3 regions of the Streptosporangium sp. NPDC004631 genome follow, and region 2 is predicted to be linked to each of the others. Evidence: predicted binding sites of a transcription regulator. Region 2 holds the regulator's gene; each other region holds the start of a gene.

Region 1 (9,731 bases), on a different contig from region 2:
AGGCCGGTGATCGCCTTGTCGGCCACCTGACCACCCCACGAGGCGCCGATGACCTGGAGGTTGACCTGGTTCTGCGCGAGGCCGAACTTCCGGGCCACCGTCTTCTGAACACTTGTCACCTCCTCGGCCGGGAGGCTCTCGGTGGTGACCCACCAGCCGTTGTTCGTGGTCTGCACGATGACCTGGTGGGCGCCCGCGTCGCCGAAGGTGCTCCGCACCTCCTGGATGGAGGTGGTCGGCGCCTTGAAGGAGAACACCGATCCGCCCTTGAACTCCACCCCCAGGTTCAGGCCCTGGAAGACCAGACCGGCGATGGAGATCGCCAGCAGCACGGCGGAGAGGCCGTACCAGAGCTTCTTGCGTCCGACGAAGTCGACGTCGATCTCGCCGCGGTACAACCGGCGCGCGATGCCGGACATCAGGCCTCCTGCGGAACGGTCTTGGAGCCGACGGCGGTCGTGCTGCTCATCCGCTCGGCGTCGAGGCCGGAGAGCTTGTGCCCCTTGGCGAAGAACTTCCGCTTGGCCAGCAGCGCCACGAGCGGCTTGGTGAACATGAACACCACGACGATGTCGATGATCGTGGTCAGGCCCATCGCGAACGCGAACCCGGCCACGCCGCCGACCGCCAGGAAGTACAGGACGATCGCGGCGATGAACATGACCGCGTCCGCGATCAGGATCGTCCGGCGGGCACGGACCCAGGCGACCTCGACGGCCGTCCGCAGCGAGCGGCGGCCCTCCTTCATCTCGTCGCGGATGCGTTCGAAGTAGACGATGAACGAGTCCGCCGTGATACCGATCGAGACGATCAGGCCGATGATGTGCGGCAGCGACAGGCGGAAGCCCGCGAACGCGCCGAGGATCACCACCGCCTGGAAGGTCAGGGTCGACGCCACCACGAGACTCAGCACCGAGACGATGCCCAGCCCCCGGTAGTAGAGCATCGAGTAGATCAGGACCAGGCCCAGGCCGATCGCGCCGGCGATGAGGCCACCGCGGAGCTGGTCGGCGCCCAGGGCGGAGGAGACCTCGTTGATCGAGCCCTTCTCGAACTTCAGCGGCAGGGCGCCGAACTTGAGCTGGCTGGCCAGCTCGTTGGCCGACGCGTCGGTGAAGTTGCCGGAGATCTGCGCCCGGCCGCCGGTGATGGGCTCCTGGATGACCGGCGCGGAGATCACCACGCCGTCCAGGACCATGGCGACCTGGTTGCGCGGCGGCTGCGAGTTGAAGGCGGTGGTGGTGACCCTCGACCACTGGTCGGGGCCCTGCCCCTTGAAGGAGAGCTGGACGAGCCACTCGCCGGTGGTCTGGTCCACACCGGCGTTCGCGGTGGCGATCGAGCTGCCGATCACGGCCGCCTTGTCGAGAACGTACTTGGCGCTGCCGTCCTCGCTACAGCCGACGAACTGCTTGTTGGGGTCGTCCTGAGCGCCCTGCCCCTTGTCCTTGGAGCAGTCGAGGGCCTCGAACTGCTTGAGCACCGCCGGATCGATACCGGTCGGGTCCACCCCCGCCAAGGGGTCGTCGGACTCCCCGGGCTGCGGCGGCTGCGCGGACGGAGTCGCGCTCTTGCCGGGCTTGTCGGACTTGCCAGGCTTGGTGGAGGGGGTGGGCGCCGGGCTGGGGTTGATGAGCGCCGCGGACAGGGCACGACCGGCGGGTGAGCCGTTCGGGGTGGGTGCCGCGGTCGTGGTCGCGGCCGGCCGAGACGAACCGGTGTCCTCCTTGCCCTCGGCCTTGGGCGAGGAGGACGGGGCCGGCGTTTTTGCCCCCTTCCCGCCGGGGGCTGTAGGAGTCGGCGTCGGCGCCTGGGTGGGCATTTGCCCCGGGGGCTGAGGTGATCCCGCCGCGACCGCCATCACCTGACGGAATCGCAGTTCCGCGGTGGTGCCGACCAGCTTGACGACTTCCTCTTGGCCCACTCCGGGGACGGAGATGATGATGTTGTCGCCGGACTTGGCGACCTCGGCGTCGGAGATGCCGCTGCCGTTCACCCGATTCCGGATGATGCCAACGGCCAGGTCGATACTCTCCTCGGTGGGAGGGGTACCGTTCGGGGTGACGGGTTGCAGCGTCACTGTCGTGCCGCCGGCGAGGTCAAGGCCATATTGGGGGGTGTACGCCTTGTTCAGGAGCATCACCCCGCCCATGGCGAGAATAATCGCCAGAAGCAGGAGGAGCATGCGTCCCGGTCTGCTCTGGCCACTGGTCGATCGGGCCACTGGTCGTCAGTTCTTTCGGCTGTAGGGATTGTTGGCGTGCCTACTCATGACTTCTTGGTCGTCGAGTCCTGGTCGTCACCATGCGGCTCCACGGTCCCGGCCACGTTGTCGTCCACGGTTCCGACGTTCTTGACATCATCGTCCTCCACGTCGTCGACCGGTGTCAGCACGCGGCCGATCGCGGCCTTGACCCAGCGGGTCTCAACACCGGGGGCGATCTCAAGGATCACATCGTCGGCGTCGATCGCCACCACAGTCGCGAAAAGCCCGGTGGTCGTCATGATGCTGGTCCCCGGGGCCAGGGAGTTCTGCATCCGGGCCTGCTCCTGCTGCCGCTTGCGCTGCGGCCGGATCAGCAGGAAGTAGAACACCACGACCATCAGAGCGATCATGATAAGGCTCGAATAGTTGCCGCCCATAGGGCCGCTCCTTCACTTAAGAATGACCGGCCTGGCGCCGGACGTCGTATACGGCCACGCCGCTCAGCACGTCAGCCTACACAGCCAGCCAAGCCACGGAGTTTAGGCGAGCTGTTAGGAGCGCGGCAACGAAGTCACGATCTGGCGCGCGGGGAAGTTCCCATTTCGATACCGTTGTCACCAATTCGTGATCAACGTGACGCGGCCTTCCTCCCAGGATTCAACGTCAGGGAGGGGCCGAATCATCCCCGAAATCACCGATCATCGAGGCGCCGAACGCCTCCGGGGGCGGGGTCAGGCCCAGGTGAAGCCAGGCGGCGGCGGTCGCGACGCGCCCGCGGGGCGTGCGGGCCAGCAGTCCCTGCCGCACCAGGAACGGCTCGGCGACCACCTCGACGGTCTCAGGCTCCTCACCCACCGCGACCGCCAGGGTGGACAGGCCCACCGGGCCGCCGCCGAACTTACGCAGCAGCGCCCCGAGCACGGCCCGGTCCAGCCGATCCAGCCCTTCGGCGTCGACCTCGTAGAGGTTCAGCGCCGCCGAGGCGACATCCCCGGTGATCACTCCGTCGGCCCGCACCTCCGCGAAGTCGCGCACCCGGCGCAGCAGCCGGTTGGCGATGCGGGGCGTGCCCCGGGAGCGCCCGGCGATCTCGTGGGCCGCGTCACCGGGAAGCCGCAGGCCGAGCAGCCGCGCGGAACGGTGCAGAACCTGCTCCAGCTCGGCGGGGTCGTAGAAGTCCATGTGCGCCACGAACCCGAACCGGTCGCGCAGCGGCGCGGGCAGCAGGCCGGCCCGGGTGGTGGCCCCGACCAGGGTGAACGGCGCGACCTCCAGCGGGATCGCGGTCGCCCCCGGCCCCTTGCCAACCACGATGTCGACGCGGAAGTCCTCCATCGCGAGATAGAGCATCTCCTCCGCCGGGCGCGCCATCCGGTGGATCTCGTCGATGAAGAGGACCTCGCCCTCCGAGAGGGTCGACAGGATCGCCGCGAGGTCGCCTGCCCGCTCCAGCGCGGGGCCCGAGGTGATCCGGAGCGGCACGGAGAGCTCGGTGGCGATGATCATGGAGAGGGTCGTCTTACCCAGTCCCGGTCCACCGCTCATCAGCACGTGGTCCGGCGGCCGGTTGCGCCGCAGCGCGCTGTGCAGGACCAGGGACAGTTGCTCGCGCACCCGCGCCTGGCCGATGAACTCCTCCAGCCGTTTGGGCCGGAGCGCCGCCTCGACGAGCCGCTCGTCGCCCTCGGCCTCCGGCGACACCAGATCCCGCTCGGAAGTCACGCCGATCCACCCTCACTCGCTGGGACGCCCGCCCGGGCCGCCGTCCTGCCGATCCTTCGCCACCCGGACCCGTGGCGCCCCGGGACGACCGGCGCCCGCGTCGCGGCGTCCGGGGTCACCGGACGCTCAGCATGCGGAGCGCGGCCTTGAGCAGCGCCGCCACCTGCGGGACCCGGCCCTGCGCGATCTCGGCGTCGGCCTGGGGGGCGACGGCGGCGACGGCCTCGTCGGCGTCCCTGGCCGGGTAACCCAGCCCCACCAGGCCGGAATGCACCTGGTCACGCCAGGGGGGCGTGACCCCGCCCCCGTCGAGCGCGGCGTTGACGGCCTCCTCGGGCGTGCCGAGCCTGTCCTTGAGATCGACGATGATCCGCTGGGCGCCCTTGGGCCCGACCCCCGGCACCCTGGTCAGCGCCTTGACGTCCGCGCTCGCCACGGCCATCCGGAGGGCGTTGGGCGTGTGCACGGCCAGCATCGCCAGGGCGACCTTGGGGCCGACCCCGTTGGCCGTCTGCAGCATCTCGAAGACCGCGCGCTCGTCGTCGGCGGCGAAGCCGAACAGCGTCAGCGAGTCTTCACGGACCACCAGGGAGGTGGCCAGCCTGACCTCCTCCCCCAGCCGCAACGTGGCCAGCGTGCCCGGCGTGCAGTGGACCAGCATGCCCACCCCGCCGACCTCGATCACCGCCCCGTCCGGCGCGATCGTGGCCACCCGTCCGCGCACCGAGGCGATCACTGCGTGGTTCCTCTCGGATGCCCCGCGGCCCGGCCGCGTCCGCGGAAGTAGGCGGCGGCGGTGGTGCCGGGGTCTGAGCGGACCCTGGCCACCGCCTCCGCCAGCCGATTCTGCGCGCCGCCCCGCCACACGTGGCAGATGGCGAGGGCGAGGGCGTCGGCGGCGTCGGCGGGCTTGGGCATCGCGTCCAGCCGCAGCAGCCGGGTCACCATGGCCCCGACCTGCTGCTTGCCGGCCGTACCGCTGCCGGTGATCGCGGCCTTGACCTCGGAGGGCGTGTGCAGCGCCACCGGCAGCCCCCGGCGGGACGCGCACAGAATCGCCACCGCGGAAGCCTGCGCGGTGCCCATCACGGTCCTGAGGTTGTGCTGGGCGAAGACGCGCTCCACCGCGACCGCGTCGGGCTCGATCTCGTCGAGCCACCTCTCGATCCCCGCCTCGATCGCCACCAGACGGGCACCGATCTCCTCGTCGGCCGGGGTCCGCACGACTCCGACCTTGACCAGGGTGAGCGGCGCTCCCGGCCGTCCCTCGACCGCACCGAGGCCGCACCGGGTCAGCCCCGGATCGACCCCCATCACCCGCAGCTCGGGCAACCGCACCGACACGCCTCCACTCGCCGAACATCTGTTCGGTGCCCGACTCTACCGTGTGTGAGCACGCGACGCACGGTTACCCGGCACCGCCCCGTCAGAAGTAGTCGAGCATGTGGGGCCTGGCCTGGAAGGCCTCGTCGAGGGCCGCGTCACCGTCCGCCGGCCCGGTGAGAAGTCCCGAGCGGCGGAGGGTGGGTGTGGGAACCCCCGCGTACAGGGCGGCGAGGGCGTTGGCCGTGAGAACGGGAACGGTCCCGGGCCGGGAGCCGGCGGGCTGGACCGTACCGGATCCGCCGGAGACCGTCAGATGCCAGCTTCCGGAGTTGGCCTCCCGCCGGGGGTCGTCCACCTGGATCACGGTGTCGAGGACGGCACCCGGCGGGAAGCCTCGCCCCGCGACGGCGGAGGCGAGGTCGACGACGCGGAACATCCAGCGGGTCTGCTCGATCCTGTCCTCGGCGCGGTCGCCGATCAGCCAGAGAACCGGGTCGTCGGGGGCGACGACCGCGCGGACCGACTTGGCGATCGAGGCGGAGGAGCCCACCAGCGACCACAGGGCCCGGACGGTGGCCTCCGAGCCCGCGACGAGGTTGGAGACCTCGATGTCGTTGCCGTTCCAGCGGTAGACGACGAAGCCGTCGTCGGCGAGGTAGAGGAAGGCGTCCTTGTCCGCCAGCCGCGACTCCCAGACACCGGCGTCCCAGCGGACGGGGCCGGAGGCGCGGGTGGCCGCGTGGACGCGGCCGAGCAGCGCGATCACCTCGGCGGCGTCGCCGGGGCCCATCCGGCGGAGCCCGACCCGCTCGGTGAGCCTGATGCCGCGCAGCGCCTCGGCCGGCAGCGTGGCCCGGTACATGGCGCCGGCGTGTTCCCAGCCCAGCGACCGGTAGAGGGAGGTGGTGGCCGGATAGAGGGCCGAGACCGGATGTCCCAGGTCCGCGCAGCGGTCGAGGGTGGCCTGCATCAGGGTCCGGGCGACGCCACGTCCCCGGTCCTCCGGGGCGACGGTCACCGAGGCGACGCCGCCCATGGAGATCGGCCTGCCGTGCCACCACTGGGTGAAGTCGGCGATCCGGCTCGTCGCGACGAGCCGGGGGCCGTCGACAAGGCCGAGGTATCTCCCGCCGCCGAGCATCGGGACGACCAGCCTGCGCCAGACCTCCTGCTCGGCTTCGGACAGGAGTCCGAAGGCACGCGTGCGGTTGTCCATCACGGCGTCGAGATCGTCGAGGGTCAAATCACGTAGCTGCACAGTCGTCCAACCTAGGCCATCCGCCTGGGGCGGGAGCCGCGGGGGAACGGTCCACGTCGAGGGCGCGCCGAAGGGGCGGTCCCGCCTTCGGCCCTCCTGCGGGACGGCCCCGGCGGATCGCCCGGAAAACCCCGTGCGGCGAGGCGTCCACCTCCGGCGGCGAATCCCGGAGCCTGCAGGACCCGCCGATCGAGGCGCCGGGGACCGCGGGAGCGCGGGGAGGGGGCTGCCGGGGACGGGCGCCGGGCGGGTGCGCTCAGGCGTCGAGCTTCTCCATGACCTCGTCGGAGACGTCGAAGTTGGCCCAGACGTTCTGAACGTCGTCGCTGTCCTCAAGGGCGTCGATCAGCCTGAAGACCTTGCGCGCGCCGTCCTCGTCGAGCGGGACGTTCATCGTCGGCAGGAACCCGGACTCGGCCGAGTCGTAGTCGATCCCGGCGGCCTGCAGGGCCTTGCGGACCGGCACGAGGTCGGTGGCCTCGGAGACGACCTCGAAGGAGTCGCCGAGATCGTTGACCTCCTCGGCTCCCGCGTCGAGCACGGCGGTCAGCACGTCGTCCTCCGACAGCTCGCCCCTGGGGACGAGCACGACGCCCTTGCGGTTGAACATGTAGGACACCGATCCGGGGTCGGCCAGGGAGCCGCCGTTGCGGGTCAGGGCGACCCGGACCTCCGAGGCGGCGCGGTTGCGGTTGTCGGTGAGGCACTCGATCAGCACCGCGACGCCGCCCGGGGCGTAGCCCTCGTACATGATGGTCTGCCAGTCGGCGCCGCCGGCCTCCAGGCCGCCGCCGCGTTTGCGGGCGCGCTCGATGTTGTCGATGGGGACCGAGTTCTTACGCGCCTTGGTGATGGCGTCGTACAGCGTCGGGTTGCCGTCCGGGTCGGGGCCACCGGTCCGAGCCGCGACCTCGATGTTCTTGATGAGCTTGGCGAACAGCTTGCCCCGCTTGGAGTCAAGCGCGGCCTTCTTGTGCTTGGTCGTCGCCCATTTGGAGTGGCCCGACATCGGCTAGAGCTCCCTCACCATCTCAACGAAGTATGAATGCACCCCGACGTCCCCGGTAAGTTCCGGATGGAAGGACGTGGCGAGCAGCGATCCTTGGCGGACCGCGACGATCCTATCCCCAGCTTCGGCCCGAGCCAGCACTTCAACCTCGGAACCCACGGATTCCACCCACGGGGCGCGGATGAAGACCGCGCGGAGCGCGCCGCGCCCGGCGAAGTCGACGTCGGCCTCGAAGGAGTCGACCTGGCGGCCGAAGGCGTTGCGGCGGACCACCATGTCGATGCCACCGACCGTCTGCTGGCCCTCGACCCCGCCCTCGATCCGGTCGGCCAGCATGATCATGCCGGCGCAGGAGCCGTAGGCGGGCATGCCTCCCTTGATCCTCAGCCGGAGCGGTTCGAGCAGCTCGAACGTGTCGGCGAGCTTCCACATCGTGGTGGACTCCCCGCCGGGGATGACCAGGCCGTCGACCGCCTCCAGCTCACCGGGACGCCGTACGGCCACCGCCTTCGCACCCACCGCCTCCAGAGAGCGCACGTGCTCGCGCACGTCTCCCTGCAGGGCGAACACACCGATGGTCGGGGCGATGCTCACAGTGGTCCTCTCAAGGGGCTCGGAAGGCCCCTTCAGCGTATGGCCACTCCGCGCGCCGCCCCAAACCCGATCATCCTCCGGACCGTTCCCGCGGAACCGTCCGATCCGGGCCTTCGCCTCCGGCCCGGACCGTTCCCGGAGCCCCCGCCCACCGGCTCCCTCCTCGGCGGGAGGGGATCGTCCCGGCGGGGGAACGCCCCGGCGAGCCCCGCGCGGCCTGGGGCGCCGACCGGCACGGGCCGCGGAAACCGCGCCCCGGGAAGCGGAAAAGGCGGCCTCCTCGCGGATGCCGCCTTTTCCGGGGGAACGCCTACCAGCCGCGCTCCGCCAGACGGTGCGGGGCCGGGATGTCCTCGACGTTGATGCCCACCATGGCCTCGCCCAGGCCGCGGGAGACCTTGGCGATGACGTCCGGGTCGTCGTAGAAGGTGGTGGCCTTGACGATCGCCGCGGCGCGCTGGGCCGGGTTGCCGGACTTGAAGATGCCCGAGCCGACGAACACGCCCTCGGCGCCGAGCTGCATCATCATCGCGGCGTCGGCCGGGGTGGCGATGCCACCGGCGGTGAAGAGCACCACGGGGAGCTTGCCGGTCTTGGCGACCTCGGCCACCAGCTCGTACGGCGCCTGCAGCTCCTTGGCCGCGACGAACAGCTCGTCCTCGGGCAGCGAGGACAGGCGCTTGAGCTCGCCCCGGATCTTACGCATGTGGGTGGTGGCGTTGGAGACGTCGCCGGTGCCGGCCTCACCCTTGGAACGGATCATCGCCGCGCCCTCGGTGATACGGCGCAGCGCCTCGCCCAGGTTGGTCGCGCCGCAGACGAAGGGCACCGTGAACTGCCACTTGTCGATGTGGTTGGCGAAGTCGGCCGGGGTCAGCACCTCGGACTCGTCCACGTAGTCGACGCCGAGCGACTGGAGCACCTGGGCCTCGACGAAGTGGCCGATGCGGGCCTTGGCCATGACGGGGATGGAGACGGCGGAGATGATGCCGTCGATCATGTCGGGGTCGCTCATCCGCGAGACGCCCCCCTGGGCGCGGATGTCGGCGGGGACCCGCTCAAGGGCCATGACGGCGACGGCGCCTGCGTCCTCGGCGATCTTGGCCTGTTCCGCGTTGACGACGTCCATGATGACGCCGCCCTTGAGCATCTCGGCCATGCCGCGCTTCACCCGGGCGGTTCCGGTGACGGCGGTCTCGGTGACTTCGGGCGTGCTGCTGGACACGGTCTCTACCTCACGACGGCTGGGTTGCGGATCACGGGCCGCCCCCCAGGGCGGTTTCCGGCACCTCCATCGTAGGCGCTGGGCGGCATGTCCTCTTACACACCATCTTGTCTCCATCGAGCGATCTTCTTGGACATCATGGAGGACCTGCGGCGACGGACGGGGAATTCCCTGGGTTCCAGGCCGTGCGGCGGTCTTCCCGACCGGCCGGAAGGCGGTGGCCCGACACCGGAAACGACCGGGGACGGCGGGTCCGGGAGCGACCGGAACGGCCCAGGCCGGTCGGGGAGAGATCCCGGTGGACGACCCAAAAGAACCAATACCACCCACAGGTGATCCCGGGGGGCAGGAGACGGGCCCGGGGCGGTCAGGGAATGACGGGCTTGGGGGC
Region 2 (9,731 bases):
TCGCCCATGGCGCAGTCGAACACCTCGTAGTGCTCGGGCTTGAGGCCGGGGGCGTCGACGACGTGGCCGTGGGCCGCGATGTACTCGACGATCGCCTCGACCTGCTCCTCCGGGTAGCCGAGCTGCCGCAGCGCGCGGGGGATCGTCTGGTTGACGATCTGCATTGAGCCGCCGCCGACGAGCTTCTTGAACTTGACCAGGGCGAGGTCGGGCTCGATGCCGGTGGTGTCGCAGTCCATCATCAGGCCGATGGTGCCGGTGGGCGCGAGCAGCGAGGCCTGGGCGTTGCGGTAGCCGTTCTTGTCGCCGAGCCTCAGGCACTCCGCCCACTGGCGGGAGGCCTCGGCGTGCACCGCCCGGTCGACGCTCCCCACCGTGCGCAGATCGTGGCTGGCGGCGGCGTGCTTGTGCATGACCCGCTTGTGCGCGTCGGCGTTGCGGGCGTAGCCGTCGTAGGGGCCCACGACCGCGGCCAGCTCGGCGCTGCGGCGGTAGGAGGTTCCGGTCATCAGCGAGGTGATGGCACCGGCGATGGCCCGCCCGCCCTCGGAGTCGTAGGCGTGGCCGGTGGCCATCAGCAGCGCGCCGAGGTTGGCGTAGCCGATGCCCAGCTGACGGTAGGCCCGGGTGGTCTGGTCGATCTTCTCGGTCGGGAAGTCCGCGAAGGTGATGGAGGCGTCCATCGCGGTGATGATCAACTCAGTGATCTTCACGAAGCTCGCGATGTCGAAGGAGTTGTCGTCCTTCAGGAACTTCAGCAGGTTGATACTGGCCAGGTTGCAGGAGGAGTTGTCCAGGTGGAGGTACTCCGAGCACGGGTTGCTGGCGGTGATGCGGCCCGTCTCCGGGCTGGTGTGCCAGTCGTTGATGGTGTCGTCGTACTGGACTCCGGGGTCGGCGCACTCCCAGGCCGCCTTGGCCATCTTCCGGAACAGGCCCCTGGCGTCGACCGTCTCGATGACCTCGCCGGTGAGGCGGGCGCGCAGGCCGAACTCGGCGCCGTCCTGCACCGCGCGCATGAACTCGTCGGAGACGCGCACGGAGTTGTTGGCGTTCTGGTACTGGACGGAGACGATGTCCTTGCCGCCCAGGTCCATGTCGAACCCGGCGTCGCGCAGCGCGCGGATCTTGTCCTCCTCGCGCGCCTTGGTCTCGATGAACTCCTCGATGTCGGGGTGGTCCACGTCCAGGACGACCATCTTGGCCGCGCGGCGGGTGGCGCCGCCGGACTTGATGGTGCCCGCCGAGGCGTCCGCGCCGCGCATGAAGGAGACCGGGCCGCTGGCCGTACCGCCGCTGGAGAGCAGCTCCTTCGACGAGCGGATCCGGGAGAGGTTCACGCCGGAGCCCGAACCCCCCTTGAAGATCACACCCTCTTCCTTGTACCAGTCGAGGATGGACTCCATCTGGTCGTCGACCGCGAGGATGAAGCAGGCGCTGACCTGCTGCGGTGAGGCGGTGCCGACGTTGAACCAGACCGGCGAGTTGAAGCTGAAGACCTGGTTGACCAGAGCGTGCTTGAGCTCGTGGTCGAAGATCTCGGCGTCCTCCTCGGTGGCGAAGTATCCCTCCTCGACCGCGGTCCTGGTGTAGACGCCCACCACGCGGTCGACGAGCTGCTTGAGGCTCCACTCGCGCTGCGGGGTGCCGACCGCGCCGCGGAAGTACTTGGTGGTCACGATGTTGGCGGCGTTGACCGACCAGAACCCGGGGAACTCCACGCCCCGCTGCTCGAAGTTGATCGAACCGTCCCGCCAGTTGGTCATGACGACGTCGCGGCGCTCCCAGGACAACTCGTCGTAGGGATGCACTCCGGGCGTGGTGAAGATGCGCTTCATCTTCAACCCCTTACGCGGCCGCTTGCCCCCACGCGCGGCTGCGCCACTGACCGTCTCCGTCATGACTTCCCCCTTCCGGGGCTCCGTGTGGAGCCCTTGAGTCGGACCACATCAACGCGCCGCTCTCCCCCGGCGCCCGGGGCCTGGCTCAGTCGTGTCCGGCGGACCGCTCCGCGCGCAACTGCTCGATCTCGACCTCGAAGTCGGCCAGGGTCTCGAACCCGCGGTAGACGGAGGCGAATCGCAGATAGGCCACCTCGTCCAGCTCGCGGAGCGGGCCCAGGATCGCCAGCCCGACCTCGTGCGCCGCGATCTCCGCGGCCCCGGTCGCCCGGATGCTCTCCTCGACCCGCTGACCCAGCTGGGCCAGCGAGTCCTCGTCGACCGGCCGCCCCTGGCACGCCCGCCGGACTCCGGCGATCACCTTGTCCCTGAAGAACGGCTCGGTCACCCCGCTGCGTTTGCTCACCATGAGCAACACCGTCTCCTGCGTGGTGAACCTGCGTCCGCACTCCGGGCAGGTGCGTCTGCGGCGGATTGCCCCGCCGTCCTCGGTGGACCGGCTGTCGATGACCCGCGTGTCAGGGTGACGACAGAACGGACAGTGCACGCGCGTCGCCTCCTCGACCTGCCTAGCGGCTCACCTTTCTCGTGTTACTCCAGGTGCTCCACAGCCTCCACGCGAAGACGCTCGCGCGCGCCCCTCGAATGGTCGAGATGCGGTAATAGAAACACAATCTATGGTGGAGTAGAGCGATGAAGCCACTAGATGTTGTGGTCCAACCGTAGAAGTGTCGGCCCATGAACGCAAGTTAGGCAGGCCCCGCGAGCCGAAGTCCCTGATCAGCGCATCGCACCGGGGACGGCCGGGCGTGTCGCCCCTCCGGCCACTCCCGCACCCCCCTCCCCGCCGGCGGACCCGCCGGCCTCTCAGCGGGCCGAACCGCCGGGCAGATGGAGCCGCGCCCCCGGCTGGATCACCGAGTCGGACAGGTCGTTGACATCCATTATCAGGCGGACCATCGAGGCGGGATCACCCTCCGTGGTGACCGCCTCGGCGATCTTCCACAGCGAGTCGCCCTTGCGCACCACGACCCACGGCAGCCCCTCGCGGCTCCTGCGCTCACCCGCCGAGGCCGCGTCGATGCGGGCGCCGACCCAGAGGGCCCCCAGGGTCAGGACGGTGAGCGCGGACACCACCACGACCCTCCCCCTCCGGGTGAGCCGGAGGGGCGGGGCCTGGCCGCGCCCGCCCCTCGCCGGCCCGGGCCTTCGGACAGGCGGCCGCCGGGACCCCCACCTTGTTTCGATCGCCTGCACGGTGCGCCCCCCATCCCCTCGACATGGCCGAACACACGTCGAAGAAAGGTCGATGAATCGAACACGATGTCGATTGAACTCCCGTACGATGTTGTACACCACGACGCCGCTGATTTCGAGGACGACTCGAACAATTGTTTGAATATGATCTTCGGCGAGGATACGGTTGCTCTGTGCGACGCAGTCAGTACAGACCGGGAGCGAGGAGATCGCATGAGCGAGCACAATGAGAACGCTTCGGCCGTCAGCGACCTGGCGGTGCGCAGGCGCGACTCCCTTGGCCTCACCCCCAGGCAGCGCAAGATCCTTGAGGTGATCCGCGACTCCGTGCAGCGACGCGGCTACCCGCCGTCCATGCGGGAGATCGGCGAGGCGGTGCAGCTCACCAGCACCTCCAGCGTGTCGCACCAGTTGACGGCGTTGCAGCGCAAGGGTTACCTGCGCCGTGACCCGCACCGCCCCCGCGCCCTCGAAGTGCGCCTGCCCGGCGAGCCGGTGCTCTGGGTGGACCCCACCGGTGACGACGAGACGCCGGTCAACCGCCCGACCGCGGCCTACGTGCCGCTCGTCGGCCGGATCGCCGCCGGCGGCCCGATCCTCGCCGAGGAGAGCGTCGAAGACGTCTTCGCCCTGCCCAAGCAGCTCGTCGGCGAGGGCACGCTCTTCCTGCTCCAGGTGACCGGTGACTCGATGATCGAGGCCGCGATCGCCGACGGTGACTGGGTGGTCGTCCGTCAGCAGCCGGTGGCCGACAACGGCGACGTGGTCGCCGCGATGATCGACGGTGAGGCCACGGTCAAGACCTTCAAGCGCAAGGACGGCCACGTCTGGCTGGTTCCGCACAACCCGAACTACGACCCGATCCCCGGCGACGAGGCCACCGTGCTGGGCAAGGTCGTGGCGGTGCTGCGCAAGCTCTGACCCGGTCCGGATGGGAGCGGTCCCCGATCGGGGACCGCTCCCATCCGGATATCAACGGCAGGGCACCTCCGCCCCGGGGACGGAGGGAACGTCAAGGGACGATGTTGACCAGCTTGGGCGCGCGGACGATGACCTTGCGGGGAGGGCCGGACAGGAAGGCCCCGACCTTCTCCGAGGCCAGCGCCAGGGCCTCCAGATCGGCCTCGGAGATCTCCGGGGAGACCTCCAGCCGGTCACGGACCTTGCCGGCGACCTGCACGACACACGTGACGGAGTCCTGGACCAGCAGGGCGGCCTCGGCCGTCGGCCACCCGGCGGTGGCGACCGAGGCCGAACGCCCCAGACGCTCCCAGCCCTCCTCCGCGGTGTACGGCGCGACCAGCGACAGCATGATCGCCAATGTCTCCGCGGCCTCCCGGACCGCCGGGTCGGCGGCGCCGGGCCCGGAGTCGATGGCTCGGCGGGCCGCGCTCGTCAGCTCCATCATGCGGGCCACCGCGACGTTGAAGCGGTGGGAGTCGACCAGTTTCGTGACCTCGTCGATGGTCCGGTGGACGAACTTGCGCAGTTCCAGGTCACCGGCGGCGAAGTCCACGCCGGGGGCACAGGCGGCACCGGCCTCGGCCATGACGCGGAACGCGCGGGCCAGGAACTTCTGCGACGCGGCCGGGGAGACGTCGGCCCAGTCGATGTCGTCCTCCGGCGGACCCGCGAACACCACGGTCAGCCGGACCGCGTCCACGCCGTAGGCGTCGATCTGCTGACCCAGGTCGACGCCGTTGCCCAGGGACTTGGACATCGCCTTGCCCTGGTTGATGACCTGCCCCTGGTTCAGCAGGCGGCTGAAGGGCTCGGTGAAGTCCACCATGCCCATGTCGTGCAGGACCTTGGTGAAGAACCGCGAGTACAGCAGGTGCAGCACCGCGTGCTCCACCCCGCCGACGTACTGGTCGATCGGGCCCCACCCGCGGACCTTCTCCACGTCGAACGGGCCGCCGGAGTAGGACGGGTCCACGTAGCGCAGGAAGTACCACGAGGAGTCGACGAAGGTGTCCATCGTGTCGGTGTCGCGCCTGGCGGGCCCCCCGCACTTGGGACAGGAGACGTTGACCCAGTCGGCGGCCGAGGCCAGCGGGGAGACCCCCTTGGGGGCCAGGGCCTCGCCGCGCAGGTCGGGCAGGGTGACGGGCAGCTGGTCGTCCGGGACCGGGACCTCTCCGCAACCGGCACAGTGAATGATCGGGATCGGGCAGCCCCAGAAGCGCTGGCGGGAGAGCAGCCAGTCGCGCAGGCGGAAGTTGACCGCCGCCCTGCCGGTGCCGCGCTCGGCCAGCAGTTCGACGATCCGGCGGATCGCCTCGGCCTTGGGCAGGCCGTCCAGCGGGCCGGAGTTGACCAGAGAGCCCTCGCCCACGGTGGCGACACCGGTCTCCCCCGGGTCGGCCAGGCCGGTGTGGACCACGACCCGCACCGGCAGGCCGAACCTCCGGGCGAAGTCCAGGTCGCGCTGGTCGTGCGCGGGAACCGCCATGATGGCGCCGTGGCCGTAGTCGGACAGGACGTAGTCGGCGGCCCAGACCGGCATGCGCTCGCCGTTGACCGGGTTGACGGCGTAGCGGCCCAGGAAGACACCGCTCTTCTCCTTCTCGGTGGAGAGCCGGTCGATGTCGGACAGCTTGGCGACCTCGGCCCGGTACGCCTCGAACGCCTCACGTCGGTCGTCGGAGACGATCTCCTCGGCCAGCGGGGCGTCGGGGGCGACCACGAAGAAGGTCGCGCCGTACAGGGTGTCGGGACGCGTGGTGTAGACGGTGACCGGCTCGTCGCGGCCCTCGATCATGAAGCGGACGTCGGCGCCCTCGGATCTGCCGATCCAGTTGCGCTGCATGGTCAGCACACGCTCCGGCCAGCCGCCCTCCAGCTGCGCCATGTCGTCCAGCAGCCGGTCGGCGTACTCAGTGATCTTGAAGTACCACTGGGTCAGCTCCCGGCGGACGACCTCGGCGCCGCAGCGCTCGCACCGGCCGTCCTTGACCTGCTCGTTGGCCAGCACGGTCTGGTCGTTGGGGCACCAGTTGACCAGGCCGCCCCTGCGGTAGGCCAGGCCGCGCTCGAAGAAGCGCAGGAACAGCCACTGTGTCCACCGGTAGTAGTCGGTGTCGCTGGTGTGCAGGCGGCGGGACCAGTCAAAGGAGATCGCGTAGCGTTTGAAGGAGTTGGCCTGGGTCTCGATGTTGGCGTAGGTCCACTCGGCCGGGTGCGCGTTGCGCTTGATCGCGGCGTTCTCGGCCGGCAGGCCGAAGGAGTCCCAGCCGATGGGATGCAGCACGTTGTAGCCGCGCTGGAACCAGTAGCGCGAGACGACGTCGCCGATGGCGAAGACCTCGGCGTGGCCCATGTGCAGGTCGCCGGAGGGGTAGGGGAACATGTCGAGCATGTAGCGCCGCTCACGTGGGTCGGCGGGGTCGTCGGAGGCCCGGAAGGGGTCCAGCTCCTCCCACCGTCGCTGCCACTTGACCTGCAGTGCCTGCGGGTCGTAGTGCTGCTCGTCGCTCTGCATGTCGGCTCGCTCGCTCACGTCAATCTTCCCTCGGTATACGTCCGCGCAGATGATCTGACCCATCCGACCCAATAGAAAAACCCTCCGCTCACGCGAAGGGCAGCCGCATCGGCGGGGCGTCTAGCGCCGGGAAGGCCGATGCGGCCCGATAAGCAGCAGGGTCACCGCACGCATATGCCAAGACTATCGCAGTCCGCAAGTCGTATTCGTGGCCTGGGAAAACGAGTTCGATCACGGCAAACGGAGGACACCGGCGTCGGCGGGTCAGCACAATGGGGAGATCCGTGTACCCGGGAGGGGCCGCGGGCGGATGGGGTGCATCCGTTGTGACCTCACATGTCCTAATCAGTTTACTCTTTTCACCGTGGCACACTCAGTCGAGCCGGGGCAGGGCCCGGATCCCTCGGAGGTCGGCCTGCCGATGCAGGATCCACCCACCGACCCCACAGGACTCCAGTTCAGGGGGGCGTTCTCCAGTTTCCCTGCGAACTCCCCTGTCTCACGTGAGACCATGCCCAATAGTCATAATTCGGGCACCCGTGCGGGAGGTAAGGAAGCCATGGCTTCGGAGCAGTCCAGCCAGTCCCACCTGCCTCCGGCATGGCCGGAGGCGGTGGACCCCCCGCCGGCATGGGCGAACGACCCCCTCGGCACCGGCCCCAGGCTCCCGCTGCCCCAGAACGAGTCCCAGCCGGGCCGCGGCTCCCGGCAGACCTCCCCGGGCAACGGCTGGGAGCAGGCCGGCGCCGCCCCGGCTGGCAACGGCTGGGACCAGGCGACCACCCCTCCGACAGGTAGCGGCTGGGACCAGGCGGGCGCCGTCTCCCAGGGCGGCGGCTGGGAGCAGGCCGACGCGCCACGGACGGGCAGTGGCTGGGACCAGGCGGGCGCGTCGCCGTCCGGTAACGGCTGGGACCAGGCGTCCACCCCCTCGGCGGGCGACAGCTGGGATCAGACGGCCACGCAGCACCTCCCCGGCCTGCCGGCGGCAGGCGACTCCTGGCAGACCCCGCCACCGGCGCGGGAGGGCTCGGGCCGCCACACCCCGGCTCCGGAAACGGACGGCGCCGGATGGCCGACGGCCACACCGGCGGGCAATGCCGGATGGCCGTCCGTCACCCCGGCGGACAGCGCGGTCTGGCCGCCCACCTCCCCCGCGGAGAACACCACTCGGCCCCCCGCCGCCTCGTCGGACAACGCCGTGTGGCCGCCCACCTCCCCCGCGGAGCCGCAGAACCCGCTTTTCACCCCCTCCTGGGTGAACGCCCCGCCGCAGCCCCCGGCCCACACCGCGGCCCAGGCTCCCTCCCAGTCGTCGGCCGACCCCTTCGCGGGAGCGTCGGCCGGGAGCGGCGCCGCACCGGGGACCGGGCCGGGCGGCGGAACGGGGTCGGGCAGCTTCGGCGTGCCGAACAACCCGGCGGTGTGGGCGCTGGCGGCGACAACCGCGCCGGAGGCTTCTCCGTCGGCCCCCTCCTACGAGTCTCCGTACCCCGGGCAGGACTCGCCCACGGCCACGTACTCCATTGACAGCGTGCGCCCGCCCCAGGCCCAGTCCCTCCCGTCCGGACCCTCACACCAGCCCGGCCCGCTCCCACAGGGCCGGCCGCACCAGCCTCCGCAGGGCCGGCCGGAGCAGGCGGGCACGCCCGAGCAGGGCCAGCCCGGCCACCACCTGGGCCGGGACCCGTCCGACCCCTACCGGCCGTTCGTCACCGCCGGCCAGATCAGCGGCCCGAAGACCCCGCCGCCGGAGCGCCAGCAGGAGCTGTGGGACACGGTCTTCGGTGACAACTACCAGGCCATGGGGGACGAGGACGATCTCGACGGGGAGGGCAGGCCGGTCTGGGTCTTCGCGCTCGTGGGCTCCGTGGTGATCGCGGTGGTCGGCGCGCTGCTCTGGGCGTTCATGGCCGGGCCGCTGGCCGCCGCCAAGGAGGAGCCCTCCCCGCAGGTCAGGCCCTCGGCCACCACCAAGAAACCCCCCAAGGCCCAGGTGCCCGGCCGCCTGCCGCGTTTCCCCGGCAAGGGCTCCCCCGTCGACGGCACCCTCTCCGACCAGACCGCGGCGATCACCGTGGCACGGCTCGGCGGCCCCTGGCGGCAGGACCAGCGCAGGACCGTGCCGGCCGTCTACGGCTTCAGCACCCGCCAGTATGTTCCGGCGGGCACCGACTCCGCGGGCAGGGCGCAGTTCGCCCAGCTGATGTCCGGCACGCTCTCACCGCGGTTGAAGAGCAAGTACACCTCGCCCGAGACCCTCGCTCCGGTGATCAACGCGGTGGCCTCCGGCGCGCGCAAGAAGTTCTTCCCCGAGGGCAACAGCGCCCGCAAGACCGCCCAGCAGTCCCTGTCCGTCAACGGCATGCCGGGACAGCTCGCCGCCTACGAGATCACCTCGGGCGATTCGACGACCCTCATGGTCGTGGGGGTCGTGAGCACCGGCGCCGACCTGCCCGCGGTCGTCTACATGTCGGTGCCGGACACCCTGAAGGAACTGCGGCCGGACATCACCACCGTCTTCAAGACACTCCACACCACCACCTCGTAGTCCGGCGGGCTCAGAACTCACAGGTCATGCGCTTGATGCCGTTGATGAAGCTGGAGCGCAGGCGGTCGGGCTCGCCGACGGAGCGGATCTGCGGGAGCCGGGTGAACAGCTCGCGGAACATCACACCGATCTCGCGGCGGGCCAGGTGCGCGCCGAGGCAGAAGTGCGGGCCCGGCGCGCCGAAGCCCACCTGGACACCCCTGGGACGCCGGATGTCGAAGCGGCCGGGGTCGACGAAGACGGTCTCGTCCCGGTTGGCCGCCCAGTAGTACAGCAGCACCTTCTCCCCCTTGCGATACAGATGACCGTTCATCTCGTGGTCGCGGGTGAGGGTACGGCGCATCCAGGCGACCGGGGAGGCCAGGCGGACGACCTCCTCGACCGCGCCCGGCAGACGGCCGTCGACGTCGCCCAGGAGCAGCGCGCGCTGGCCGGGGTTCTCGGTGAACAGGTGCAGGCCGTGCGAGATGGCGTTGCGGGTGGTCTCGTTGCCCGCCACGACCAGGAGGATGAAGAACGAGCCGAGTTCCTGCATCGTCAG
Region 3 (9,731 bases), on a different contig from region 2:
CGCGGTGGTCAGGCTGCCGCGCATCTCCAACTTCACCGACGTGGACGCCCTGGTCTCCGAGCCCGGGGTGGTGGTCCGCTTCGTGACCTCCCCGGCGGAGCTGGACGACGCCGACCTGGTGGTGCTGCCGGGCTCCCGCGCCACCGTCTCCGACCTGGCCTGGCTGCGTGCCTCCGGGCTGGCCGACGCCTTGGGCGGCCGGGCGGTGCTGGGCATCTGCGGGGGCTACCAGATGCTCGCCCGGACCATCCACGACGACGTCGAGTCCGGGGCCGGGAGGGTCGAGGGGCTGGGACTGCTGCCCGCGACCGTGGAGTTCGGGGCCGAGAAGACGCTGGGCCGCCCGGTCGGCAGCGCGTACGGCTGCCGCGTCGCGGCCTACGAGATCCACCACGGCGTCGTGACGGCCGAGGGCGGCGACCCCTTCCTGGACGGTTGCCGGTCCGGGCCCGTCTGGGGCACCACCTGGCACGGGGCGCTGGAGAACGACGACTTCCGCCGGGCGTTCCTGGCCGATGTGGCGGCCGTCTCCGGCCGTGACTTCACCCCCGCCCCGGACGTCTCCTTCGCCGCGCTGCGCGAGGAGCGGCTGGACGCCCTGGGTGACCTGATCGAGCGGCATGTGGACACCGAAGCCCTGCTCAGGCTCCTGAGGGACGGGGCTCCCCGGGATCTGCCGATCCTGCCTCCCGGCGGTGCTTCGCGCGAGGCGCCGGACTTCTCCCGTGGCCTTCCACGGTAGAAACGTGGTTTCTTACGGTGAAGTGGATTTCCCGCGGTAACCCCATGGAAGGTGAACGATGATCCGGCTGCTCTTCCCCCTTCTCGTCCTGGCCGTGATCGTCGGCGCCTTCCTGCTGCTCCGCGCCTCCAGGGCGGACAGGCGCCCCGCCGCCGACGAGCCGCGCGAGATCCTCAGGCGCCGCTACGCGGCGGGGGAGATCGACGAGGACGAGTATCTGCGCCGTATGTCCGGTCTCTCCCAGGACTGGTAGGGAGCCGGTCTCTCCGGTCTCTCCGGTCCCGCTCCCCGCCGGGGTCGGCGCCGGATGGTTCCGGAATCGGGCAACGAACGGGCGGCCAACTGTCGGGGTCCGGTCATGGTCCGGGCGGGGCGCGAACAGGCACGATCGAGGGCATGACAGCGGTGGTGCAGACCGAGGGGCTTACCAAGTTCTACGGTAAGCGCCGGGGACTGGAGGATCTCAACCTCCTGATTCACCCCGGAGAGGTGTTCGGGTACCTCGGCCCGAACGGTTCGGGTAAGACAACCACGATCAGACTGCTGCTCGACGTGATCCGGCCGACCAGAGGCCGGATCACGGTGCTCGGCCTGGATCCCCGTGACGCGGGGGTGCGCGCCCGGATCGGCTACCTGCCGGGGGAGCTCGTCCTGGAGGGCAGGGAGAAGGCGGCCGACTATCTCGCCTTTCTGGGCGAGGTCCGGGGCGGTGTGCCGAAACACCGGATCGAGGGGCTGGCCGAGAGGCTGGAGGCCGATCTCTCCGTGCCCATGGGCAAACTCTCCAAGGGCAACAAGCAGAAGGTGGGGCTCATCCAGGCGTTCATGCACGAGCCGGAGTTCCTGATCCTGGACGAGCCGACCGGCGGCCTGGATCCGCTGGTGCAGCAGGAGTTCCTGGCCATGGTCCGCGAGGTCCGCGCCTCGGGACGGACCGTGCTCATGTCCTCCCACGTGCTCGCCGAGGTCGAGAACGTCTCCGACCGGGTCGGCATCGTGCGTGCCGGCCGGCTGGTCGCGGTGGAGGACGTCTCCGCGCTGCGGGAGAAGGCGGTGCGCCGGGTGGAGTTCCACTTCGACGCGCCCGTTCCCCGCGAGGCGTTCGAGAACCTGCCCGGTGTGCGGGACCTGCGGGCGGAGGGGGCGAACGTGCGGTGCACCCTCGACGGCCGGCCGGACGCGCTGATCAAGGCCGCGGCGCGGTTCACCGTGGTGCACATGACCAGCGCGGAGCCCGACCTCGAAGAGATCTTCCTGACCTACTACAGCGATGAGGAGGCGCGCCATGCCCGCGCTCGTGTCCAAGAGCCTGCGTGACCAGCGGCGGGCACTGATCGGCTGGACGGTCGGCATCTGCGCCTTCCTCCTGCTCTATCTGTCGATCTACCCGTCCATAGCGAGTAACCCCGACCTGTACGGCCAGGCGATGGCGGCCAAGTATCCGGGGGCGCTGAAGGACCTGATGGGCGGGCTGGGGGACCTCACGAGCGGTGCCGGATACCTCCAGGTCATGGCGTACCAGCTGTTCGGCCCGCTGCTGTTCATCATGTCCGCGGTCACCCTCGGCAACCGGGCGATCGCCCAGCCGGAGGAGGCGGGGACGCTGGAGCTCACCATCACGCTGCCGATCGACCGCAGGCGGCTGGTGCTGGAGCGGCTCGCCGCGCCGGCCCTTGGCCTGCTGGCCATCGGGCTGGTCACCTTCGCGCTGGTCGCGGGGATGGCCTCGGCGGTCGACATGGGCGTGCCTCTGGGCAACATCGTCGCCGCGCACGTCGGGCTCTGCCTCCTGGTGCTGTTCTTCGGCACGCTGACGGTGGCCGTGGGCGCGGCCACCGGGCGCAAGGGGCCGGCCCTGGCGGTCAGCGGGGTGTGGGCGGTGGGCGGTTACGCGGTGGAGACCCTGGGCCGCGACGTGGCCGCGATCTCCTGGCTGCGCCCGCTCTCGCCGTTCCACTACTACCTGGACGGCAAACCCCTCTACCAGGGGTTCCCCTTCGGGGACTACGGTGTCCTGGCGGGTGCGACGGTCGTGCTGGTGCTGGTCGCGATGGTCACCTTCGATCGCCGTGACGTAGGAGTCTGATGGACGAGCTGCTCGGCGGCCGGCTCCGGACGCTCCGGCAGGTGGCCGCCACCGGCAGGCTGCCCGTCCGGGCCGAGCTGGACGACTGCCGGGCCGTCGGCGCGCGGGCCGCCGAGCAGGGAGTTCCGGTGCGGGTGCTGGTCGAGTCCGCCTTGGAGACGGCCGGATCCACCGGCCCGATCTCGCTCCCGGCCCTGAAACGCCTGGTCTCCGCGCTGATGGAGGGTCACGAGAACGCTCAGCGACTGGCCCTGCGCCATGAGGAGGCCGCCCGCCGGGAGTTCGTGGACGACCTGCTCCAGGGCCGGGCCGACAGGCTCGCCGAACGGGCCGAGCACTTCGGCCTCCGCCTCGCGGAGACCTACCTGGTCGCGGTCGCCCGGCCGGCCGGTACCACGGGCGCCGTGCCCGCCCCCGGCGCCCCCGGCGTCGGCGCCCCAGCCTCCGGCGTCGCCGTCGTCGTGGGCGACCCGGACGCCGACCTGTCCGCCCGGCGGATCGAGGAGGCGATGGTCGGCCGGTTCGGCTCGCACAACGTGCTGGTCACGGTCCGTGGCGGGGTGCTCGTGTGTGTGGTCCCCGGCGCCCTCACCGTCGCCGTCGGGGAGTTCACCCACCATGTGCGGCAGATGTTCCTCCCCGGCTGGCGGGTCGGCCTGGGGCGGCCTCACCGGGGGCCCGGCGGGGTGGTCACCTCCTACCGGGAGGCGGTCAACGCGATCGAGCTCGGTGACCGGCTGGAGTTGCGGGCGCCGGTGCTCAAAGCCGCGGACCTGCTGGTCTTTCCGGTGCTCCTGCGGGACCGCGCGGCCATCGAGGATCTGGTGACGACCGTGCTCAGCCCCCTGCTGGACGCGCGCGGCGGCCCGGAGCCGCTGCTCGGCACGTTGGAGGCCGTCTTCGCCTCCCAGGGCAACCAGGCCGCCGCCGCCCGAAGGCTCGGTCTCAGCACCCGGGCGGTGACCTATCGGCTGGAGCGCATCCGCCGTCTCACCGGGTTCTCACCCGACGACCCCACCCAGCGGTTCACGCTGGAGACGGCGGTGCTGGGGGCACGGCTGCTGGGCTGGCCGTCCTCCCTCGCCGATGACCCCCGCCTCCGATAGCCCTCGCATCCGACGATCCCCGCCTCGGACGATGTCCTGCCCCCGATGACACCGAGGCCGGTGGCCGTGCTCGGGGAGCCCCGGAGGGGTCAGGTCAGGAGGAGGAGCTTGCCGGTGGTACGGCGGGCCTCCAGATCCCGGTGGGCCTGGGCCGCCTCGGCCAGGGGGTAGCGGCGGGAGATGTGGACCCTGAGCTCTCCCGAGGCCACCCAGCCGAAGATGTCGGAGGCCCGCCAGGCCAGCTCGTCGCGGGTGGCGAGGTAGGGGGCGAGGGAGGGGCGGGTCAGGAAGAGGGAGCCGCCCTTGGCGAGGGTCTGCGGGTCGACGGGGGGCACCGGGCCTCCGGCCTGGCCGTACAGGACCATCATGCCGCGTGGGCGCAGTGAGGCGAGGCTCCCGTCGAAGGTGGGGGCGCCCACGCCGTCGTAGACGACGTGGGCGCCGGAGCCGGTCAGGTCGCGGACCGCGTCGGCGAAGCCGTCGTAGCGGAGAACGTCGTCGGCACCCGCCGCGAGGGCCAGCTCCTCCTTCTCCTCGGTGGAGACCGTGCCGATCACCCGGGCGCCGCGCAGTTTGGCGATCTGGACGAGCAGCAGGCCCACGCCTCCGGCGGCGGCGTGCACCAGCACGTTGTCGCCTGGTTTCACCCGGTAGGTGGAGTGGGTCAGATAGTGGGCGGTCAGCCCCTGGAGGGTGACGGCCGCCGCGACTTCCGCCGTCATCCCCTCGGGTACGGAGAGCACGTGGGTGGCCGGCACCACGGCCTTGGCGGCGTAGCTGCCCATGACGTTGGCCCAGGCCACGGTGTCGCCCACCGAGACGCCCCGGACGTCCTCGCCGACCGCGGCGACGGTGCCCGCGCCCTCGTTTCCGGGGACGAAGGGCAGGGAGAGCGGGTAGCGGCCCATCCGGTGGTAGACGTCGATGAAGTTCACGCCGGCGGCGGCGACGTCGATCAGCACCTCCCCGGGGTTCGGCTCCGGCTCAGGGTGGTCGGTGCAGGTCAGGACCTCGGGGCCGCCGGTGGCGGAGACGACTATGGCGCGCATCGTGCTGAACTCCTTGGCTCGATTGGTGCTTCGATCGTCCCCGGCCGCGTACCGATCAGTCGAATGCCCCGGCGGCGGGCGGCCGGTGCCGTGCGGGGTGACGTCCGGCGCCGGTGACCGCGTGGCGGTCCCGGTACACGCGGCTGCGCGGACGCCGGAACAGCGGGATGCCCCCGCCGCGCTCGAACACCCCGGTACTCGCGGACGCCGGGCCACCGGTGTGACGGGAGGGGACTTGCGCCCGGCGCCGTGGGAACGTATGTTCGACGGACTGTGCCCGTCTTCCCCCGGGTTCCCATCTCGACACCGTGGGGAGAAGAGGCGTCTTGAGCAGACTTCACGGAGACCCGATCGAGGTCTGGACCCGTGGCGGCAGGCCGGTCCAGTTCGTCTGGCGTGACCGGCTCCACGCCGTGCGCCGGGTGCTCGACGAGTGGGTCGTCTCGCGAGAGTGGTGGAAGATCTCCGAGGGCGACCCCGGCGAACGCCGGTTCTGGAAGGTCGAGGCCGACCCCGGCGACCGGCTGGGCACCTATGAGCTCCGTTTCGACACCGCGGGCGAGGGCTGGCTGCTGATGAGGTCGTGGGACTGACGGTCCGGGGGGTGTCACCGCCCGGCCGGATGGACCTGCCGCGCAGCCGCCCGCCTCGTGAAGATCTTCGAGATGGCCCGCGGTGTGATCCTGTCCGACCCGGCCCCGCGGCGGCGGGCGCCGGCGGTCTGGATCCTGGTGATCTGCCGGACGGTCGCCCCGCACAGCAGGGCGGAGACCGTGACGGCGGTCAGCTCGACCGGGCCGAGGCCGGTGAGGCTCGCGTCCCCGGGGGTGGCGTGGAGCGGCAGCCGTACCAGGATCAGGGCGAGCGTGGTCAGCCAGCTCAGCCACCAGGCGGCGAGCAGCGCGACCCAGCGGCCGTGGCGGTCGGCCGGCGGGCGTGAGGCCCACCAGAGGCGATACAGCAGCACCGGCGGGACGACCAGGTTGACCCCCGGCACGAGCCAGGCCGCCAGCGTCGGCAGCGCCGACGCCCCGGGGTGGGCCGCGTTCTGCCGAGCCTGGATCAGCCAGGTCAGATAGGCCGCCGCGGTCGCGATCAGCGTCACGGTAATGATCATCATGAGGACGGCGAAGACGGTCACCGCGCCGACGACGGCCTGCGCGCCGGGGGCGTGGGGGTCACCGCCGAGCGCCGAGATCTCCCGGGCCAGCCGCCGGCCCCGGGCCTGTTCGAACATCACCAGGGCGGCTGTCGCGAGCACCTGGACGCTCAGCGCCACGTGGACGGCCGTGGCTGACCTTCTCGGTAGAGACGAGACGAAGCGCATGTGAATCTCCCCCCGGCATGCGCTGGAGAACCTGCCCTTCTTCTATCCCGTTGACCCCTTTGCTAATCAGTTTCACCGAATGGCTGACCAGGTCGTTCGGACGACCGGCCGACCACGTCGACCCGCTGATCACACCGGTCCCCGTAGTCCCGGTGATCCCCGTGGTCCTCCTACCGCCTTCCGGCTCGCCCGCCTCCGGTCAGGCCGTCCGCGCCGGACGGATCACACCGGCCGGGCCGGTCAGCCGACCACACCCGACTCCCAGGCCCAGGCCGCGATCTCCACCCGGTTCCTCGCGCCGAGTTTCACCTGGATGCTCCCCAGATGGGTCTTGACCGTGGAGAGCGAGACGAACAGTTCGGCGGCGACCTCCTGGTTGGTCCGCCCCCTGGCCACCAGGCGGACGACGTCCAGCTCGCGCTCGGTGAGCGGTTCGCTGGGCGGCCGGGCGGTACCGATCCTGGGGTGGGCCAGGTGTTCGAGCAGCCGTACCGTCACCGACGGCGACACCAGCGCGTCACCGGCCGCGGCCGCCCGGATCGCCTCGATCAGCAGCGTCGGCCCGCTGTCCTTGAGCAGGAATCCGGTGGCTCCCGCGCGCAGCGCGCCGTACACGTATTCGTCCAGGTCGAAGGTGGTGACGATGACCACCCTCATCGGATTGGGCACTCCGGGCCCGGAGAGGAGCCGGGTGGCCTCCAGCCCGTCCAGCCTGGGCATCCGGATGTCGAGCAGGCACACGTCCGGACGGAGCCTGCGCGCGTGCTCGACCGCCTCGGCGCCGTTCGCGGCGGTCGCCACGACCTCCATGTCCGCCTGGGCGTCCAGAATCATCTGGAAACCGGTCCGTACCAGCTCCTGGTCATCAGCGATGAGCACCCGAATCGTCACGCGGTCGATTCTGCCAGCCCGGTCCAGGATGTCGGGCTTTTGACCTTTCGCCTTTCCGCCTTTTGGCCGATGCCGCCGCCGCCGGATCGGACGGTCGGCCGATCCGCCGTGACGTCCCCGCGCGAGAGGGTCTCGCCATGGATGTCGTTCTCGAAGGAATCAGCCTGGTCAAGCGGTTCGGCCCGACCGTGGCTCTGGACGGGGTCGGGCTGGCCCTCCGGCCCGGCGAGGCTTTGGCGATCATGGGGCCTTCCGGCTCCGGCAAATCGACGTTGCTGCACTGTCTCGCCGGGATCATGAAACCGGACGCGGGCGAGGTTCACCTGCTCGGCCGGCGCATCGACGCCATGCGGGAGGGCGAGCGCAGCGCTCTGCGCCGTACCCGGTTCGGGTTCGTGTTCCAGTTCGGCCAGCTCCTGCCCGAGCTTCCGGCGGAGGAGAACGTCGCGCTGCCGCTCATGCTCGGGAACGTCTCCCGGGCCGACGCCGTACGGCAGGCCCGCGAGTGGTTCGGCCCGCTCGGACTCGGCGGAATGGAGAGCCGCCGTCCCGGTGAGCTCTCCGGCGGCCAGGCGCAGCGGGTGGCGATCGCCCGCGCCCTGGTCACCCGGCCCGCTGTGATCTTCGCTGACGAGCCGACCGGCGCCCTCGACCAGACCACCGGTCACGACACCATGCGCCTGCTGGTGGACGCCACCAAACGCAACGGGGCCTCCCTGGTGGTCGTCACCCACGATCCCCAGGTGGCCCGCTGGTGCGACCGCGTGGTCGAGGTCCGCGACGGCCGGATCGTCCCCGGCCCCTCCGGCCCTCGGCCGTCCGCTGGCCTGGGAGCGTGGGATCCGGAGCCCACGCCGGGCGCGCGGGGTACGGAGACTCAGGCCCTTCCCGGAGCGGTGGGATGAGCGGGCTGACGGGCCTGGCCTGGCGGCTGCTGCGCGGCGGTGGCCGCCGCGGTCTCCTCGGCGCCGGGCTGACCGTGGCGGCCGTGGCGGTGTCCACCGGTCTGCTGCTGTTCGCCGTGACGGCCAACCTCGCCTTCCAGGGCCGGGCCGACCGGGGGGCGTGGCGCAACCCGGTCGCGGCCAAGGCCGGCGCGGTGGCGGTCGAGGCCGTACACAGGGACTATGTGGACGACCGGCCGATCACCGTCGTGGACGTGGCGGCGCTGCGGCCGGGAACATCCCCGCCGCCCGGTCTGGATCGTTTTCCCGCGCCGGGCGAGGTCTGGTTCTCCCCGGAGCTGGCACGGCTTGTGAAGGAGCTGCCGCCCGACCGGCTGGCCGCCCGGTTCTCCGGTAAGGCGGCGGGGACGATCGACGAGGCGTCCCTGGTCCATCCGGACGAGCTGGTCGTGGTCCGCGGGCAGCGGCCGGACTCCCTGGTGCCGGACTCCCTGGTGCCGGACTCCCCGGTGCCGGCCGCCGCGGAGGCGAGCCATGAGGGGTCCGCTGTCGCACCCACCGGGATCTCCGATTTCACCGGGCGGCCGACGGCCGACGCCGAGGCCTACAAGGTGCTCGCCCTGATCGGGAGCATGCTCATGATCGTGCCCCTGCTGGTGTTCGGCGGTGCCGCGGCCAGGCTGACCGTGGCCCGCAGGGACCAGCGCCTGGCGGCGCTCCGCCTGGTGGGCGCGACCCCCGGTCAGGTGGTGGGGATGACCGCCGTGGAGGCGGTGATCACCTCGTTCGGCGGGGCCGTGATCGGGGCGCTGCTGTACACCCTGGCCATTCCGCCGCTCACCCGAATCGAGATCGCCGGGAGCGCCTGGTTCCTCTCCGACCTGTGGCCCGGAGTGCTCGCCGTACTCGCCGTGCTGGTGGGGGTGCCGCTGCTTGTCGGCCTGTCGGCGATCGTGGGCCTGCGCAGGGTCGTGGTCAGCCCGCTCGGCGTCGCCCGGCGGGAGACGCCTCCGGCGCTGCGCTTCGTCCGGGTCGTCGCGCTGCTGGCGATCCTCGCCGTGGTTCCCACGCTCGGGGTGGGGAGCGCGGCCGGGGTGATCGCGGTCGTCCTGGGCCTCGCCTTCCTCGCCATCAACCTGGCGGGTCCGTGGGTGGTCGGCATGCTCGGCCGGATCGTCGCGAGGACGGCCCGGAGGCCGGCCGGGCTGCTGGCCGGACGCCGCCTGGTGGACGATCCCAAGGCCGCCTGGCGTACCGTGAGCGGCGTCGCCATGACCGGGTTCGTGGCCGGGTTCATCGGCCTGCTCAGCCCGGCCGCCGAACTGTCCGCCCCGGCGGACGCCGCGGCCCTGCGCCTGTCCGTCCCCTCGTCCAGGGTGACCGAGGTCGCAGCCGAGGCGCGTGAGCGCCTGTCCGCCGCGGGCGTGCCGGCCACGGTCGAGATCCGGGACGAGGGCCGGAGCAGGGTGCTCGTCACCTCCCTCCGCGGGCGGGACGCCGGGTCGACGGATCGGGCGCGCACCGCGCTCGACGGCCTGGTGCCGGGGCGCAGCGCCACCACGGCCGTCGACGAAGACCGTGCCGATCTCCAGGCGATGGAGGACATCGGCACGGGTACGGTCATC

The links. The regulator LexA, encoded in region 2, represses DNA repair genes until DNA is damaged. The targets are predictions, from matches to a motif close to TCGAACANNTGTTCGA.
Region 1: the regulator LexA is predicted to act here: its motif matches at 5,284-5,299, upstream of ruvC (crossover junction endodeoxyribonuclease RuvC).
Region 3: the regulator LexA is predicted to act here: its motif matches at 5,235-5,250, upstream of ACWEF2_RS02965 (DUF6504 family protein).

Annotation. Positions count from the first base shown of each region.
Region 1 covers NZ_JBSGCR010000015.1:136,798-146,528, reverse strand. The annotation lists gene secF (protein translocase subunit SecF) at 1-419, opposite strand, end outside; gene secD (protein translocase subunit SecD) at 419-2,185, opposite strand; gene yajC (preprotein translocase subunit YajC) at 2,269-2,643, opposite strand; gene ruvB (Holliday junction branch migration DNA helicase RuvB) at 2,870-3,928, opposite strand; gene ruvA (Holliday junction branch migration protein RuvA) at 4,044-4,664, opposite strand; gene ruvC (crossover junction endodeoxyribonuclease RuvC) at 4,661-5,251, opposite strand; gene ACWEF2_RS17685 (GNAT family N-acetyltransferase) at 5,355-6,512, opposite strand; gene ACWEF2_RS17680 (YebC/PmpR family DNA-binding transcriptional regulator) at 6,769-7,521, opposite strand; gene pdxT (pyridoxal 5'-phosphate synthase glutaminase subunit PdxT) at 7,525-8,115, opposite strand; gene pdxS (pyridoxal 5'-phosphate synthase lyase subunit PdxS) at 8,426-9,340, opposite strand; gene ACWEF2_RS17665 (DUF3048 domain-containing protein) at 9,708-9,731, opposite strand, start outside.
Region 2 covers NZ_JBSGCR010000008.1:149,224-158,954, forward strand. The annotation lists gene ACWEF2_RS11255 (vitamin B12-dependent ribonucleotide reductase) at 1-1,901, opposite strand, end outside; gene nrdR (transcriptional regulator NrdR) at 1,987-2,448, opposite strand; gene ACWEF2_RS11265 (LysM peptidoglycan-binding domain-containing protein) at 2,769-3,041, opposite strand; gene lexA (transcriptional repressor LexA) at 3,372-4,079, shown strand; gene leuS (leucine--tRNA ligase) at 4,171-6,639, opposite strand; gene ACWEF2_RS11280 (hypothetical protein) at 7,199-9,190, shown strand; gene ACWEF2_RS11285 (cytochrome P450) at 9,201-9,731, opposite strand, start outside.
Region 3 covers NZ_JBSGCR010000002.1:289,794-299,524, forward strand. The annotation lists gene ACWEF2_RS02935 (cobyric acid synthase) at 1-742, shown strand, start outside; gene ACWEF2_RS02940 (SHOCT domain-containing protein) at 801-995, shown strand; gene ACWEF2_RS02945 (ABC transporter ATP-binding protein) at 1,139-2,059, shown strand; gene ACWEF2_RS02950 (ABC transporter permease subunit) at 2,028-2,828, shown strand; gene ACWEF2_RS02955 (PucR family transcriptional regulator) at 2,828-3,934, shown strand; gene ACWEF2_RS02960 (quinone oxidoreductase family protein) at 4,024-4,983, opposite strand; gene ACWEF2_RS02965 (DUF6504 family protein) at 5,310-5,576, shown strand; gene ACWEF2_RS02970 (DUF4328 domain-containing protein) at 5,591-6,310, opposite strand; gene ACWEF2_RS02975 (response regulator transcription factor) at 6,551-7,201, opposite strand; gene ACWEF2_RS02980 (ABC transporter ATP-binding protein) at 7,339-8,106, shown strand; gene ACWEF2_RS02985 (FtsX-like permease family protein) at 8,103-9,731, shown strand, end outside.